2 regions of the Dehalogenimonas alkenigignens genome follow, and region 1 is predicted to be linked to the other one. Evidence: riboswitches for the same ligand, from Rfam matches in the RefSeq annotation. Region 1 holds a riboswitch; the other holds the start of a gene.
What was found. A riboswitch is a leader RNA that binds a small molecule or an ion and turns the genes downstream of it on or off. The one in region 1 is predicted to bind thiamine pyrophosphate.
Positions count from the first base shown of each region.

Region 2: it holds a riboswitch for thiamine pyrophosphate, as region 1 does, so the genes downstream of both, thiC (phosphomethylpyrimidine synthase ThiC) here and DEALK_RS04840 (AIR synthase family protein) in region 1, are expected to answer to the same signal.

Region 1 is NZ_KQ758903.1:901,674-909,543, forward strand. Features, by position in the region: gene mutS (DNA mismatch repair protein MutS) at 1-1,795, opposite strand, end outside; gene thiE (thiamine phosphate synthase) at 1,902-2,558, opposite strand; gene DEALK_RS04840 (AIR synthase family protein) at 2,530-3,591, opposite strand; TPP riboswitch at 3,646-3,752, opposite strand; gene DEALK_RS04845 (YtxH domain-containing protein) at 3,953-4,222, shown strand; gene DEALK_RS04850 (YtxH domain-containing protein) at 4,254-4,574, shown strand; gene DEALK_RS04855 (nitrous oxide-stimulated promoter family protein) at 4,649-5,011, shown strand; gene DEALK_RS04860 (GNAT family N-acetyltransferase) at 5,008-5,535, opposite strand; gene DEALK_RS10235 (PDZ domain-containing protein) at 5,568-5,936, opposite strand; partial or broken gene DEALK_RS10370 (glutaredoxin family protein) at 5,916-6,044, opposite strand; gene DEALK_RS04870 (indolepyruvate oxidoreductase subunit beta) at 6,163-6,750, opposite strand; gene DEALK_RS04875 (thiamine pyrophosphate-dependent enzyme) at 6,747-7,870, opposite strand, start outside.
Region 2 is NZ_KQ758903.1:1,213,355-1,221,224, forward strand. Features, by position in the region: gene DEALK_RS06380 (PAS domain-containing sensor histidine kinase) at 1-171, shown strand, start outside; gene DEALK_RS06385 (response regulator) at 278-637, shown strand; gene DEALK_RS06390 (uroporphyrinogen decarboxylase family protein) at 733-1,737, shown strand; gene rsmG (16S rRNA (guanine(527)-N(7))-methyltransferase RsmG) at 1,729-2,445, opposite strand; TPP riboswitch at 2,502-2,605, shown strand; gene thiC (phosphomethylpyrimidine synthase ThiC) at 2,600-3,901, shown strand; gene DEALK_RS06405 (site-2 protease family protein) at 3,922-5,019, shown strand; gene greA (transcription elongation factor GreA) at 5,123-5,929, shown strand; gene DEALK_RS06415 (site-2 protease family protein) at 5,956-7,068, shown strand; gene DEALK_RS06420 (DUF4870 domain-containing protein) at 7,134-7,469, shown strand; gene DEALK_RS06425 (DUF6812 domain-containing protein) at 7,548-7,870, opposite strand, start outside.

The DNA.
Region 1 (7,870 bases):
TCTCCAAGTCAATATCATTGGGAACGTAAGCGCTGTGATCGAGTGTCTGCTCGATGACCGGATGGCGGCCGCCGACGATTTTTATCACCGGCCCGTCAACCATGATGGGTTTAACATAGGCATTTTCAACCGACATTGACGCAAGAGCGCTCAAAACATCAACGCGGGCGATTGCTTCAGCCAGGCTTAGTAAAGAATCGGCTGACTGCCCGATTTGCTGCAGAACGCGCCGGTATAGAGAAGTCTCCAGGTCGGCCAGCCGCTCCTTCGATGACAGTACCCGCAGTTCAAGTTCCTTGAGTTCCGGGGTTATGAACCTTTCAGCATTGGCTAACGTCTGCTTGCGGATATACCGAATCGGCACCTGAGATAGATTGGGATTGGAGACCTCAAGATAATATCCGAAGACTTGATTGAAACCGACTTTTAGCGTCTTAATGCCGGTTTGGGAACGCTCAGTAGCCTCAAGCTGGGCGATGAATAACCTGGAGTTGGCAGCCAGATCTGTAATCTTGTCAAGTTCAACCGAAAATCCAGCCCGGATCACGCCCCCTTCGCCAGGGCTGGCCGCCGGTTCAGGCTCAATAGCTTCATGGATCAATCGCACCAGGTCTGGTAACGGATTTAATCCGCCCCTGAGTCCTTTCAGCGCCTCACCCTCCAGCGCGCACGCCAGTTCAGGGACTGTTTCCAGGCTGCGCTTCAATGCGATAAGTTCCCGCGGCATGGCGGTCAAGGTCTTTATCCGGTTGGCTACCCGCTCGACATCGGCCACCTGTTTCAGTTTTTTCTCGATCTCTTTTAACTTCAGATGCTGGCTGCGCAGAGCCTCAACACATGCCTGGCGTTCCATGATGCGCTGGCGGCTGAGAAGGGGCTTCCCCAGCCAGCGCCGCAACATGCGGGCTCCCATCGCCGTTTTGGTCCGATCAACAATGCCTAACAACGAACCGCGGACGCCGCCGGTGGTGGCGTTTTGGAAAACCTCCAGATTGGTCAGGGTATTATCATCCAGCGCCATGTACTCTGCGGTTGAATAATTTGAAATGTGGCTCAATACGCCGAGAGCACTCTGATTAGTCTCCCGAAGATAGGTGATAATAGCCCCCGCTGCAGCAATGGCAAGCGGTTGGTTTTCAAGGTTGTATCCTTCCAGCGTTGATGTCCTGAAAGCAGCTTTAAGAGTATCCGCGGCAGATTCCGGTTCAAAAACACTGGGGTCTAGTTCGGTTATCGACATGCCACGAGAGAGGCAAGTTTCGGCGCCAGTTGGCAGAATAAGTTCGGCCGGGTGGATCCGTCCCAGTTCGGTTTCTAGCCGCTCGGCAGGAATCTGGGCGGCGGCAAATTCGCCGGTCGAGATGTCGATATATGCCAACCCGCAGGACGTCCCGCCAGGTGCGATTGAAGCCAGGTAGTTGTTTATTCGGACGTTCAAAAGGGCTGGTTCGACGATTGTCCCCGGGGTGACCACCCGGACCACCTCACGCTCCATCAAACCTTTGATTTCACCTGGGCGGGTAGTCTGTTCGCAGACGGCGATCTTGTAGCCTCGCCCGATCAGTCTCGCGATGTAATTCTCGGCAGCATGGTAGGGTATGCCAGCCATAGGCACTTTGATGCCTTTGCCCATCTCCCGGGCGGTCAGGACTATCTCCAGTTCTCGGGCGGCCAGTTCGGCATCAGAGTCGAACGTCTCGTAAAAATCACCAAGGCGGAAAAAGACGATTGAATCCGGGTAACGCTTTTTGATACGCAGGTATTGCGCTCGCAGCGGAGTCAGGTTCTCAGTCATAGTGGCTATTGTAACCCAAGATCATAGGCGGCGCTATCCCCAGATCAACCGCCGCCGGTCCAGACACCAAGCTCCGGCGTCAAATTTGCCCGGCACCCGGAGAGGGTTATCCATGGGCTTTACCGATTGCTGACCTGATCTCCAGGACCCTTTGACCTATATCTTCCGCGCCGATCAAGCCGGAAATCATCGCCAGGATGACTCGGCCCCGGGCGGCCACTTCGCCTGCGTTCTCTAGACCGATGCCGCCGATAGCGACAATTGGCACCTTTGACCTAAAGAGAGAATAATCCAGTAGCTCAAGATTGCCCGGCGGCGAAGCATCAGGCTTGGTCGTCCTGGCTTCGAAGATTGGCCCGACACCAAGATAGTCAACTTCCGTTTGGTTGACGGCCGCGTCCACTTGTGGAGCGGTTGATACCGACAGGCCGATGAGCATTTGCCCGCCGACAATGGTGCGCGCCGACTCCGGAGCGATGTCATCCTGGCCGAGATGCAGGCCGTCAGCTTCGACCGACCTGGCCAGCAAAGCGTCGTCGTTGACGATGAAGCACGCCTCGTGTTGCCGGCAAAGATCGCGGATGGCACGGCATTCACTGTAATTCTGCGCCGAAGGGAAATCCTTCTCCCGGTATTGGATGATTTTGACTCCGGCTTCGAGCAACAGCCGGGCTGTCTCCACATTGCCGCGGCCGCGGCAATGTGAGCTTGAAAGAACAGCGTAAATATCGGTCTCAGGCAGCCTGTTTCTTGGCAGCATCATAAAAAGCCCGCCAGAAAGGATCGACGATGGGATGCTTGAGTGGCTTCTCATTATCGCCTTCGGCAAGGATCATGCCGTATTCGGGGTCGGTCAACTCCCCGGCGATTGATGACTTTATACCTCTGGCACTCAAAGCATTCACCACGGCAGCCGCCCGGTGCGGACGGCAGGTAATAATGAGGCTGCCTTCGGAAATGGCAGCGTAAGGGTCATCAATGCCGAACATACGGCAGATCTCGGGCACGCCGTCCTCGATGACTATCTTATCCTTTTCGATTCGGGCGCCGCATCCGGCAGCCTGGGCCACCTCATATAACCCGCCCCAGAGGCCGCATTCGGTGGCATCATGCATCGAGCTGATGCCGGCGTCCCGAACTCCGACAGTGACGGCCGTAAGCGCATCTTCCACGACTGACATCTGGAAGAACAGGCTTTCAGCGCGGCGGGCGAAAGGTTCGCCGTACCTTTGGGCGATGAGGTCAGGGAACATGGCGGCAAAAATGCCGCATGCCTCGATCGCCGGACCTTTGGTGATGATGATTTTGTCTCCCGGCCGGGCAAATCTTGGTGAAACGTACTCATCCAATCCGCCGACCCCCAGCATCGTCGCCCCCCCGACCATAGGGTAAGCGCAGCCGTCATATCGGGCGGTGTGGCCGGTGATGACGTTGATGCCCATTTTTTCGCACTCCTTGTGCATCACATCCCACATCGTGGCTAATTCTTCCTTGGTCATGCTCATCGGCAGGTTAAGGTCGATGGACAGGAACTTCGGTCTTAACCCGGAGGTCACCGAATCCGAAGCGATGATGTGTATGGCAAACCAGGCCGCCCGTTTGAAACCGTATTGTGGGACGATGAAGACCGGATCGGTGGTGAAAGATACCGCCTGGCCGCCGATGTCGGCGATACCGACATCGACCCCGTGTTGCGGCCCGACCAGTACTTTATCGCTTTTGGCGCCCAGTCTGGGAAAGATGATCTCCCGAAATATTTCAGGCGAGATCTTGCCGATTTCAGGTAATTCAGTCATATGGTTCCCCTTACGTTCTCGATTACAGAAAGAAAAAACCAGAAGACTAGCTTCTGTTGGAGTGTGGTACTTCCCTTCGCTCGAATTACCGAGACCAGGTTCCAAGGGTCTTCCCGGTGTTGCCGGGAACTCTCAGCCTTTCAGCTCCCCCAGTAACGATATTGAATTGTAGTCATAATAACAATTACTTGAGCGCGGGGGCAAATCCCGTCGAGAAAATAGGGGCTGGCTTTCATCGGAACAAGTAGTTTTACGGATTGTTTAAATTTGTGGATGTAGTATCCTATAAATACACAGCTAAATACACAGCCGTGCTATCCTGAGACGGTGACAAACGATGTATAATAGTGGAGGTGTGAATATGGAACGCGAAGCTGATGTTGGATTGGTTGCCGGACTCCTTTTTGGGGCGGCTATAGGCATCAGTCTGGGGTTGTTGTACGCGCCCAGGGCTGGTAGAGAAACGAGGGAATTGCTGCGCCTGCAGGCTGATCAGTTCAAATGCCGATCCGAAGCGCTCGGCGGAGACTTGAAGCAGACAGCTGAACAGTTCGGCAGCGTGGTTCGTGAACAGGCCAGGGAAGTGGTACATGTCTTAAAGGGCAATGGCGCGGGGAAGATCGAGGCTTAGATTCAGCCTAATTTACATAAGGAGGAATAACATGGAAAAAGGAACATTGAACGGACTGGTGGTGGGGATGGTAGTCGGAGCCGCCATCGGCGCCGGGTTGGGGCTTCTATACGCCCCTCAATCGGGACGAAAAACCAGGCGTGATATTCAAAAGCAGGTTGAAGACATTAAAGAAAAAGCTGAGGACCTGGGGCAGAACGTGAAAGGGCGGGCAGAGGAATTAAGCCATACGGTCAAGGATCGAACCGGCGATTTCACCCACTCGCTCAAAAAGCGGGCTGAGGACGCCGGGACAGCCTTTACCGAGACCGCGGAGAAGTATCGGCGGAAGATGATGGACTCCATCACCTGAACTGATTCTTGTGATACTCGCAGCGGTGCAGTCACTGACTGCACCGCTGCGCTATTCGTAATATATTGATATCAATGCAGATAAATACCCTGTTTGATCGTTCCCACCACCGCCTGAAGCGGGAAGCCCTGACTGTGCGGACGATGATCGCGATGTACTGCCGGGATCGACATCCTGGTGATGACCTCTGCATCGAATGCCGTGGCCTGGAAAAATATGCTCTTGATAGGCTCCGTCATTGCCCGTTCGGTGAAGGGAAGACGGTTTGTGCCCTGTGCCCGGTCCATTGCTACAGGCCGGTAATGCGACAAAAGGTGCGCGAGGTGATGCGCTACGCCGGACCGCGGATGATGACCCGCCACCCGCTCATGGCAGTCTCTCATCTGATCGATAAAAGGCGCAAGGAACCATTAAAAGCCCTGAATCCCAGCGCTTAGACCGGCACTCCCCGGGCGGACCATTCTCCCCGCTCGACCTTGAAAATGAGTTCCTGGTGAACGCTTTTACCGGCTGGCTTCAGGCCGAGCCTTTTTGCCAGTCTGAGCGATGGCGCGTTGTCTGGGTCAATGGTACAGGATATACAGCTCCGGTTCGGCGATCTGAAAAGCCAGCTGATCACCGCGGTTGCGGCTTCGGCGGCATAACCTCGTTTCTGAAAAGACGGGGTCACGGTGTAGCCCAGCTCGGCTTCGCCCCGGGGCAGAAAGTGGACACCGATATCGCCGATCAGTACCTGGCCTTCGCGGAGGAATATGCCCAGTTGAAACCAGGTGCCGGGGATATCTGGCCTGTCGGCTGTACCGGCGATAAATGCCGCGGCATCGGCGACGGCGGCTGGGCGAAAAGACTGGAAGCGGCAGATCTCAGGCAGCGATCGATAGGCGAACACCGCCCCGGCGTCTCTGATTGTCAGGCGTGTTAGCCTGAGCCGGGTGGTTTCGATGATAAGCTCGGCTGTCACCGGGCTATTGTATCAAAGCTCCAAATACCCGGCTACAGCATCCCCTCTGCCTGGCGCGGCGAGCCGTCCCGGACGAAGGTGATGCGGATGCGGGCGCCCTTTTCCAGCCCGGACAGAGCCTGGTCGAGGTCGGCCGCGCTGGATACTGTCGCAGTGTCGATGCGGGTGATAATGTCGCCGGGTTTCAACCCGGCAGCGGCGGCCGGTAAACCGGGTTTGACCGCCCCGATATAGGCACCGGAAACGGCCGGCAGGCCGCGGGAGGCAGTGATCTTGCGGGCGTCGGCCACCGAGGCTCCGAATGGAGGAGCGGCGGCGTTGCGGGCCTGGGCCAGGTAGTGCTCCAGTTGCTCCGGGTCGAAACCGACCACCAGATTGCCGTCTATGTCGGTCACCGGCACTGCCAGACGTCCGGTGCGCCGGGCTAAATCCTGGGCAGCGGCGGCGTCACGGGAAACGTCAATTTCGGTGAAGGGGATACCGCGTTGTGAAAGGAACCCTTTCACTGTATGGCAATGGGGTCAGGTCTGGGTAGTGTAGACAGTTACTTTCATAGCCAGCTCACCTCTATATCAGTATAACCCCGGAATCCCGCGGATCAAAAAGTCGTCGCCGCTCCGAGTTTGATTATCTGAGATACATGCTGCGGCCGGTTTCAAAAGCAACCAGATTGGGCTGCCGCAGCTTCGGCGGCAGCCCCGCTTCGATGGTTGACGCCAGCTTCTCGGCTTCGATGGGTAGGAATTTTGACGCATAGCCCAGCAGTACTGTATTAACCATCTTGGCGTTGCCCAGGCGGGATGCTGCGGCTGTGCCGGGCACCAGGTGCACTTCCGGGGTGAACCGCTCCAGCGCCGCGACGATCTCGGCGTCACAGGGGTAAACATCGCTGCCCAGAGTGACCGACAGCGGCGGCATAGCCAGGTCGTTGACCACGGCCGCGCCATCGGTTTTCAAGAAGTGGCCCCAGCGGATTGCCTCCAGTTTCTCGAAGGCGATCAGCACATCAGCCCCGCCCGCGGGAATGAGCGGCGAGGCGACTTGTTCACCGAATCGCAGGTGGGAAACCACCGAACCGCCCCGCTGGGCCATGCCCAGGGTGTCGGTCTTCTTGACGTCGTAGCCGGCTGCCAGGGCGGCCTCGGCCAGCAGGTTCGACGCCAGTACCACTCCCTGACCGCCGACGCCGACGATGAGGATGTTCTGGGTCTTCACGCCGCCACCCCGATGCTCTCGGAGATAGCCTCTTTCGGGCAGATTTGTTGACATAACGTGCAATATTCGCCAACGCAGACTCCGGGATCAACGATGATCCCGCCGCTCTCGCTCTTTTTGATGGCTGAGCAGCCGATTAGCAGGCAGGCGCCGCAGTCGTCGCATTTTTCGGTGCTGATTACTCGCGGCCGGCCGCGTTTCCGGGTCAGTGTCGGGCAGTCGCCGCGGACGATGATTACCTCGAGTTCAGAGGAGGCCATAGCCCGGCGCAATTCAGCGCGCACCGCCTTCAGGTCGAAGGCATCGACCACTGAAGCGTTCCGGACCCCCGCGCCGCGCACTAATTCCTCGATAATTACCCGCGGCGCCGGCTGCCCGGTGGCGGCCACGCCGCTGCCGGGATGTCCCTGGTGGCCGGTCATGGCAGTGGTGCCGTTATCGAGTATCAGGACGCAAATTTTAGCCTGGTTATAGACGGCGTTTAGAAGGCTGTTGATGCCTGAGTGCATGAAGGTGGAGTCGCCGATGACCGCCAGCGGTTTTTCGGCGGCGCCGGCCTTGGCCATGCCTGCCGCCTGGGAGATGCCTGCGCCCATGCAGCCGCAGGTGTCGATAACGCCCAAAGGTTGGTAGGCTCCCAGGGTGTAGCAGCCGATATCGCCGCAGATGGTCATCTTCGGCGTCCGCGGTTTCTTGCCGGGCAGCGTCGAACGGTGACCCAAACTCGATAGGGTGAAAAAGACTCCGGAGTGGGGACAGCCGGGACAGAGCAGAGGCGGCCGCCTGGCCAGCCCGGCTGCCGGCAAACTTTTCGCCGGAGCGTTGCTGATTATGCCGGCTTTAACGGCGCTATCGCGGATGATATCTGGGGAGAACTCGCCGGTGCGGGGGAAGATTTCCTTGCCCAGGGCGGCGATGCCCTGGGACCGCAGGGATTGTTCAATGAAATCTTCGAGTTCTTCGATGACCAGCAGTGTCTTGACCCGCCCGGCGAAGTCACGGAGCAGTCTGCCCGGCAGGGGGTGGGTCATTCCCAGCTTCAGGAATGAAGCATTGGGGAAGACCTCCCGGGCATACTGGTAGCCTATGCCGGAGGCGACGATACCCAATTCGGCCGAGC
Region 2 (7,870 bases), 310 kb from region 1:
GCAGCCGAACCCCAGGGACGTTTAGGTTTGAGCATCATGAAAGAACGCGCCGCGAGTGTCAACGCCGGGATTACCATTGATAGTTCTCCTGGGAAAGGCACCGAGGTTACGGTAAACTGGCCGATGAACAACCCGGATGACCCGTTCGGTGACCCTCGCAAAAACAACTGAAAACTATCCTTTCGGCTAGGGTAAATCCCCCCATTAGCCCGATACCGCCCGGCCGGTTTTCGAGTATCATAATTGCAAGGCCTACTGTTACCTGAAAGGCAGCTGCATGCATTTTGTGATCGCTGACCGGCAGCATAGCACCAGGTCCGCATTGAAACTTTTTCTCGGACAATACCCCTCGCTGGAATTTGCCGGCGAATCGGGAGACCTTGAAACGACTATCAAACTCTCCGCCCAGCCAGGTGTCGGTTTGGTCCTGATCGAATGGGAAATACTGGGCCCCAACCAGAAGGACAGCATCGCTAAAATTAAGGTTACCGGGAATCCGGCGGTGTTGGTTCTTGGCTGTTGCCTGCAGCGCAGCCTGCCGATCGATGCCGGCGCCGATTTCTATATTTCCAAGACGGATAAGCCGGACCGGCTGGCCTCCATCATCCACCAGATTCAATCACAAGCCAGGCAATAGTATTGAACCGGTCCGGCGCCTCTCATTTGCCATCTGCCCAGCCCTTGCATATTTATCAGGCGTCGCGTACTATCCGCCATAGGGATGATGACGGCATGATGACCAAGCGTGATCGTATCAAAGCTTCTATCGAGGGCAAGGCAGCAGACCGCAGCCCGGTAGGCTTCTGGAGGCATTGGCCGGGTGATGACCAGTCACCCGGTTCCCTCGCAGGTGTCGCACTTGCGTTTCAACGCCGCTATGACCTGGATTTCATAAAGCTCCCGGTGTCATCTGTTTACTGCGTAGAGGACTATGGCATCACCCATGCCTACAAAGGCAGCATCATGGGCGACCGTGAATACCTGACGCGTGTTGTCGTTAATGCCGGTGACTGGCTGAAGCTGGAGCCTCTGGACATTAACCGCGGCACGTATGGATGGCATCTTGAAGCGTTAAAGTCTTTGATCCAAGATAAGGATGAACACACTCCGGTGATCGTGACCATGTTCCATCCCCTGGCCATGGCCGCCTACCTTTCAGGCGATGATACACTGATCGCCCACCTGCGGCAGCACCCCTCAGCTGTTCAGGCTGCTTTAAACGCGCTCGCGGAAACCTCAGCCCGTTTCGCCCGGGCCTGTATCGAATTGGGAGCCGACGGGATTTTCCTTTCGGCCCGGTTCGCCAGTCACGAATTGTTGAACGCCGCAGAATACCGGCGTTTCGGGCGTCCTGCCGATCTTAAAGTATTGAATGCCGCTTCAAAAGGTTGGTTCAACGTTCTGCATCTGCACGGTCCGCATCCGATGGTGCACGAATTAGCAGACTATCCGGTTCAGGCGCTGAACTGGCACGACCGCACTTCAGACATCAATTTGAAGCAAGCCGCCGGTTGTTTCGCCGGCGCTCTGATGGGCGGCATTGAGCAGACCTTGATGGCGCAGGGAACGCCGGATCAGATCGCTGCCCAGGCCCGCGAAGCCATCGCCGCCATGAACGGACGCCGGCTGATATTGACGCCGGGATGCACTTATTCGCTGGCCGTACCGGAAGCTAACCTGATGGCGGTGCGCCGTGCGGTTGAAGAGCTGCCGGAATCATCAGCCGGATCAGCATAAGGGTTTCTTCGCCGGCAAACCGCTGCGGCGGGGATATTCAGGAGGCGTGAGCGAGGATTTTGCCGCGACAATGAGTTTGCGTTCTCCGCCCAGAATTTGCGCGTCGATTTCGACAATCTGGCGCAAATCACCCCCTAATATACGGAGAGCAAGGCCGGCGGCATCGGTTTCTGCGGTGATATCCCCCTTCTTCCAGGCTACAAAGCGGCCGTTCAGGGCGCAGAAGGGCAGGCATAATTCGCATAGAACATTCAGCGGAGCCAGCGCTCTGGCGACTACCAGGTCATAGCGCTCACGGTGTTCGGGCTGACAGGCCGCGTCTTCAGCCCGGGCGTTTATTATCGCCACGTTCTTGAGTTGAAGCTGCGCCGCGGTCTCGGTCAGGAAAGCGGCTTTCTTCCCGGTCGCTTCGAGCAGGGTTAGCTCAATCTCTGGGAAAGCAATCTTCAAAGGAACGCCCGGGAAGCCTGCTCCCGTGCCGACATCGATGACCCGCCGGCCGTTGAGGCTGATGCCTGCAGCCGCAATCGAAAGGGAATCCAAGAAATGGATGGATTGGACGGCTTCATATTCGATCACGCTGGTAAGGTTGATCCGGCTGTTCCATTCCGCCAGCAGTTGAAAATATCTTTCGAATTGTTCCAGTTGGCCTTCACTCAGCTCGATGCCAAGCCTGGAAGCGCCCTGTTTAAGAATGGACAGATTCATCGGCGGATTATAGCATTTTTTGGCCACTTTGAAGCCGTTGTGTTATGCTAATGACACCAGACCGCTAGGGGTGCGCAAAGCTGAGAGTCCTTCAGCTGAAGGACAACCCTGGCACCTGAACTCGATAATCCGAGCGTAGGGAAGGCGGTATAATATGACAACACAACTATCGTGCGCCCGGGACGGCGTTATTACCCCTCAAATGGCGGCAGTCGCCGTCGCGGAAAATGTTACTGCTGAGCATATCAGGGAAAGCATCGCCTCCGGCGTTACGGTCATCCCGGCTAACAACGGGCATGCCAACCTGCAGCCGCGCGGGATCGGCCGGGGTCTGCGAACCAAAGTCAACGCCAACATCGGCACTTCCCCTGATTGCGCCGACGTTCAAATAGAGCTGGACAAGCTGGCCGCGGCGCTTCAGGCCGGCGCCGACGCTGTTATGGATCTTTCGACCGGCGGCGATTTGACCGCCATCCGCCGTGCCATTCTTAACCGCTGCCCGGTTCCGCTGGGCACCGTGCCGATTTATGAAGCCGGTGTCCGAGCCCGGGCGGAGCACGGTTCAATCATCGAGTTGACCCCTGAGGGCCTGTTCGATGTCATCCGCGGCCATGCTGCGGAAGGCGTGGACTTCATTACCGTACACTGCGGCGTCACTTCAGGGGTGATTCAGAGGTTAAAATCCCAGGGCAGGGTGACCGATATCGTTTCGCGGGGCGGCGCATTGATGGCCGGTTGGATGGTCTATCATAACCGAGAAAACCCGCTGTATGAGCAATTCGATCGTTTGCTTGAAATCGCTCTGGAGCATGACGTCACCATTTCTTTGGGCGACGGGCTGAGGCCTGGCTGCCTGGCCGACGCCACCGACCGCGCTCAGATTGAAGAACTGCTTGTTCTTGGTGAACTGGTCGATCGTGCCAGGCAGGCCGGCGTCCAGGTTATGGTTGAAGGTCCCGGTCACGTCCCGCTGAACCGCATTCAGGCTAATATGGAGCTGCAGAAGTCAGTGTGCCGCGGCGCCCCGTTTTATGTCCTCGGGCCGCTGGTGACCGACATCGCGCCGGGATATGATCACATTACCTCAGCCATCGGCGGCGCGCTGGCTGCGATGTATGGGGCCGACTTTTTATGCTATGTCACTCCGGCTGAGCACCTCTCGCTGCCGGAACCGGAAGACGTGCGACAGGGGGTTATCGCCTCTCGTATCGCCGCCCATGCCGCCGACATCGCTCGGGGTCTCCCCGGCGCCGCAGACTGGGATCTTAAGATGGCCCGGGCGCGCAAGAACCTCGACTGGGAATCCCAGGCTAATCTTTCGATTGATCCCGAGTTATCGCGCCGGCGGCACGCGGCTCGACAAACCTCCGGAGCCGCCTGCACCATGTGCGGTGAATTTTGCGCCATGGAAATGGCGGAAAAATACCTCGGCATTCAGACCGCCCGATGCGAATAGACCGAGCTTAAGGCAAATATTTGGATTCAGCTTTCAAAATTGGCAGATTCCTCGATATTGATTTTCGTATCCATTTCAGCTGGTTTCTCATTTTCATACTGATGGCTGTCTTCCTGGCCCGGGATGTGTTTCCAGGCGCTGTTCGCGGCGAGAGCACCCTCTCTTACTGGCTTATGGGAACCGGCACCGCTTTCCTGTTTTTCATGTCTGTTCTGGGTCACGAGTTAGGACATACTCTGGCCGCCAGGTCAGCCGGAATTCCCATCGGCGGCATAACCCTGTTTTTGTTCGGTGGAGCGGCCCAGATGAATCGAGAGCCGGCCTCGGCGGGCGCCGAACTGAAAATGGCCCTGTCCGGCCCCGGCGTCAGTCTGCTGCTGGCAGCTTTATTCTGGGCGGCTTATCAAATATGCCTTGGTTCCCTGAATACCCTTGCCGCCATGTCCCTGTGGCTTTCACAGATAAATTTGATCGTCGCCGGGTTCAACCTTCTGCCCGGATTTCCCCTTGACGGCGGACGGGTGCTTCGCGCCTTATGGTGGCGCTTAACCGGCGACCACCTCCGGGCAACCAGGGTATCTGTAGCCTGCGGTCGTATCACCGGCCTGGCGATAGCCGCTGCTGGTATCTTCGTCCTCGTTCAAAACCGGGACTGGCTGGCTGGGGTCTGGCTTATCCTGATAGGCGCTTACCTTGAATACTCCGCCCGTCTCAGCCTGCGGCAGTTTAATCTCCAGCAGTGGATGAAGGGGCGGAAAGTCTCGGAAGTCATGGAAACCCGCTGCCGGGAAATACCGCCGGAGACTACGGTGAGTGAATTACTCGTTGATCCCGGTATTGAACGCTGCCTGTTGGTTAAGCTCGGTGACCGGCAGGGTGTGGTGTTCGCGCCAACCCTTTCAGCTCATTCAGGCACAGCCGGCCTGGGCCGCATCGCCCTGCCGGTTGACGGCGCCCTTCAGATCTCACCCGGTGATGACCTCCTGGTGCTGGCGCAGCAAATGAACGAAACCGGGCGTGATTACGCAGTGGTTAAACAGGACGGCCAGACGGTCGGCTTCGTCTTTCTGGACGCACTGATCGACTTGGTAAACAGCTCAAGAGGCGGAAACACCTGAGCAACACTCTTTGCTCCATGCGCAGTGGCGGTATATACTTGGATTTGGCCATTGAGCAAAGCATACTTTGCTTTCTAAAATAACCAGCGCTCGAGAGGAACGAATGACAGAAATCCAAAATGATCGTCCGGCTGATCTGACGGACGCCGCGGTTGCCTACCTCGGCTCCTTGTCTTCCGGAAAACGTGAGGCAGTGACGCCGGCGGTGATGAACTTCGTCAGATGGTATGGGGCTCACCAGAGTATTGACAAAATTGCCCCGCCGAAGCTCGGCGAATACGCGGAAAGCCAGCCCTCAGGTGAAGACGGCGCCGCCAAGATTAAGGCTGTACGAGAAATGCTGGCTTATGCTGCCCGTCAAAATTGGATTTCATCGGAAATGTCCGGTCACCTGAAAGTCAGAAAAGTTGTCGCCAGGGTCAGGTCGGCCAATTCTCGCCCGGCTGTTGAGAAGCTGGTTCTTACAACTGAAAAACAGGCAGAGATGACGGCGGAGTTGACCGGGTTAAAAGAGCGCCGGGTACATGTCATTGATGATATTAAACGCGCCGCAGCGGACAAGGATCTGAAAGAGAACGCGCCCTACCACGCCGCCCGGGAAGAGAAAGCCCGCCTGGACGGCAAGATCAAAGAACTGGAAACTCTCCTTAAGCATGCCGTGATAGGTGAGCAGGAGTGTGCTGCCGGAACTGTGGCTGACCTTGGCCGTAAGGTCACTCTGAAGGAAACCGCGTCCGGTGCTCAAAGAACCTATCTACTGGTAACACCTCGTGAAGTAAACCCCAAGACCGGCCGGATCTCTCCGGTATCACCCATCGGTAAAGCCATCATGGGGCGGTCGGCGGGTGAAATCGTCGAGGTTGTCGCACCGGCATGTACCGTGAAATATCTGATAGAGTGCATTGAATAAAGCAATTAGTCTCGATCGGAGGCGGCATGAGGTCATCATTCAAGATCGGGCGCATTCTGGGTATCGAGATAGGTATTCATGTCTCGTGGCTCCTGATATTCGCCTTTTTGACCTGGTCGCTTGCCGCCAGCTACTTTCCTTCCATTCTCCCCGAAGAAAGCCCCGCGACTTACTGGTTGCTCGGGGCTGCCTCCAGCCTTTCGCTATTTGCCTCGGTCCTGGCTCACGAGTTGGGTCACTCGGTAGTCGCCCGGCGTAACGGCATACCGGTAAAAGATATCACCCTGTTTATTTTCGGCGGCGCGTCCAATATCAGCAAGGAAGCCGATACTCCCGGCGCCGAGTTCCGCATGGCGGTGACGGGGCCTCTGATCAGTTTCGCTTTGGCGGCCATATTCTACTTTGCCTATTCCGCCGGCGGGCCGGTCGAGACCGCCTTGAGCGCTGTCACCCTTTATCTCGCCCAGATAAATTTGATTTTAGGCATTTTCAATTTACTTCCCGGATTTCCTCTCGACGGCGGCCGGGTATTCCGGTCGCTGGTCTGGAAGATAACCGGCAACGTCACCAAGGCGACTCGAATTGCGGCCTCAACCGGTCAGGTAATCGCTTATTTGTTTATCTTCGGCGGCATCGCCTTAGCCTTCAATGTCGGGATCAGCGGCTTGTGGCTGGCTTTAATCGGCTGGTTCTTAGCCTCCGCGGCTTCGGCAAGCTACCAGCAGTCTCTGCTCTCCGAGGTCCTTAAAGGGATTAAAGTGAGCCAGGTCGCCAGGCTGGATTTACACACCATTGCTCCGACATTGACGGTTGAGTCCGCTTTGAATGAGATGCTGGAGAAGCGGCAGCGCGCCTTTCCGGTAGTTGAAGGCAGCCGCATGATCGGGCTTTTAAGTATGACCGATATTAAACGCTCTCCGAGACACACCTGGTCGTCTGAGACTGTCAGCAGTATCCTTACGCCGATGAATGAAGTTAAGACCGTTTCCCCTGATGACGACCTGGCGGCGGCTCTTGAGCTTATGCAAGGCGGAGGATTCAACCAGTTACCGGTTCTGGAGGGCGGCGCGCTGCGCGGGATGCTCTCCCGCGCTGACCTGCTGAACTATATTCAGATTAAGCAGGAACTCGGCCGTTAGGGGAAATTGACACCCCGGTGCTTCTGTAATAACCTTATCGGCATATTGAATCAAGGAGGATTCCTGTGGACAAGACCTCTACCGGCCTTCAAGAAAACGTCGCCGGGTTGCTGTGCTATCTTGGAACCTGGATAACTGGCATAATTTTCCTGATTATCGAGCCAAAAAACAGATTTGTGAGATTTCACGCTTTTCAATCAATAGTCGTCTTCGGATTTATTCAAATCCTTGGGTTGATACTGAGTGGACCGTTTGCGCTGTTTAATTTACTTTTTGCCTGGCTTATATGGGTTGCCGGAATAATACTCTGGATTGTTCTCATGGTGAAAGCCTATCAAGGGCAGCGCTACAAACTGCCGGTGGCCGGGGATATCGCCGAAAGCCTGCTTGGCAAAGGTTAGGCTTAAACTAACTGGCCTCCGCGCCCATTTCAGGAGACGGTCCGTCGGTTTGGAGAAGTGTCTCGGACAGAACGAGAGTTATTTCCCCACGTAGATGATGTGGTCCTTGTTCACCGCCACGAAATCAGCGTGTTCAAGCCCGCCTTGAAGCGCCGGGTTGAAAATCACGTCGGTCACCGGGATAAACTGGTCGCTCCGGTTGAGAGCGTCCTGAAGTTCTTCCCACATTTCACTGTGCATATTGCCAGTCAGTGTTGTCTGGGCGAGGCTGATGGCCGCCTGGACAGGTTTTTTGCGCCGGATCGGGTAGGCAGCGCTTGGCGCCGCCGCGGACTCGCTTTGTCCTTCGCCAACGAACAAGATGTTACTTTTGCGGATGAACGCGATATCCATGCGCCGGG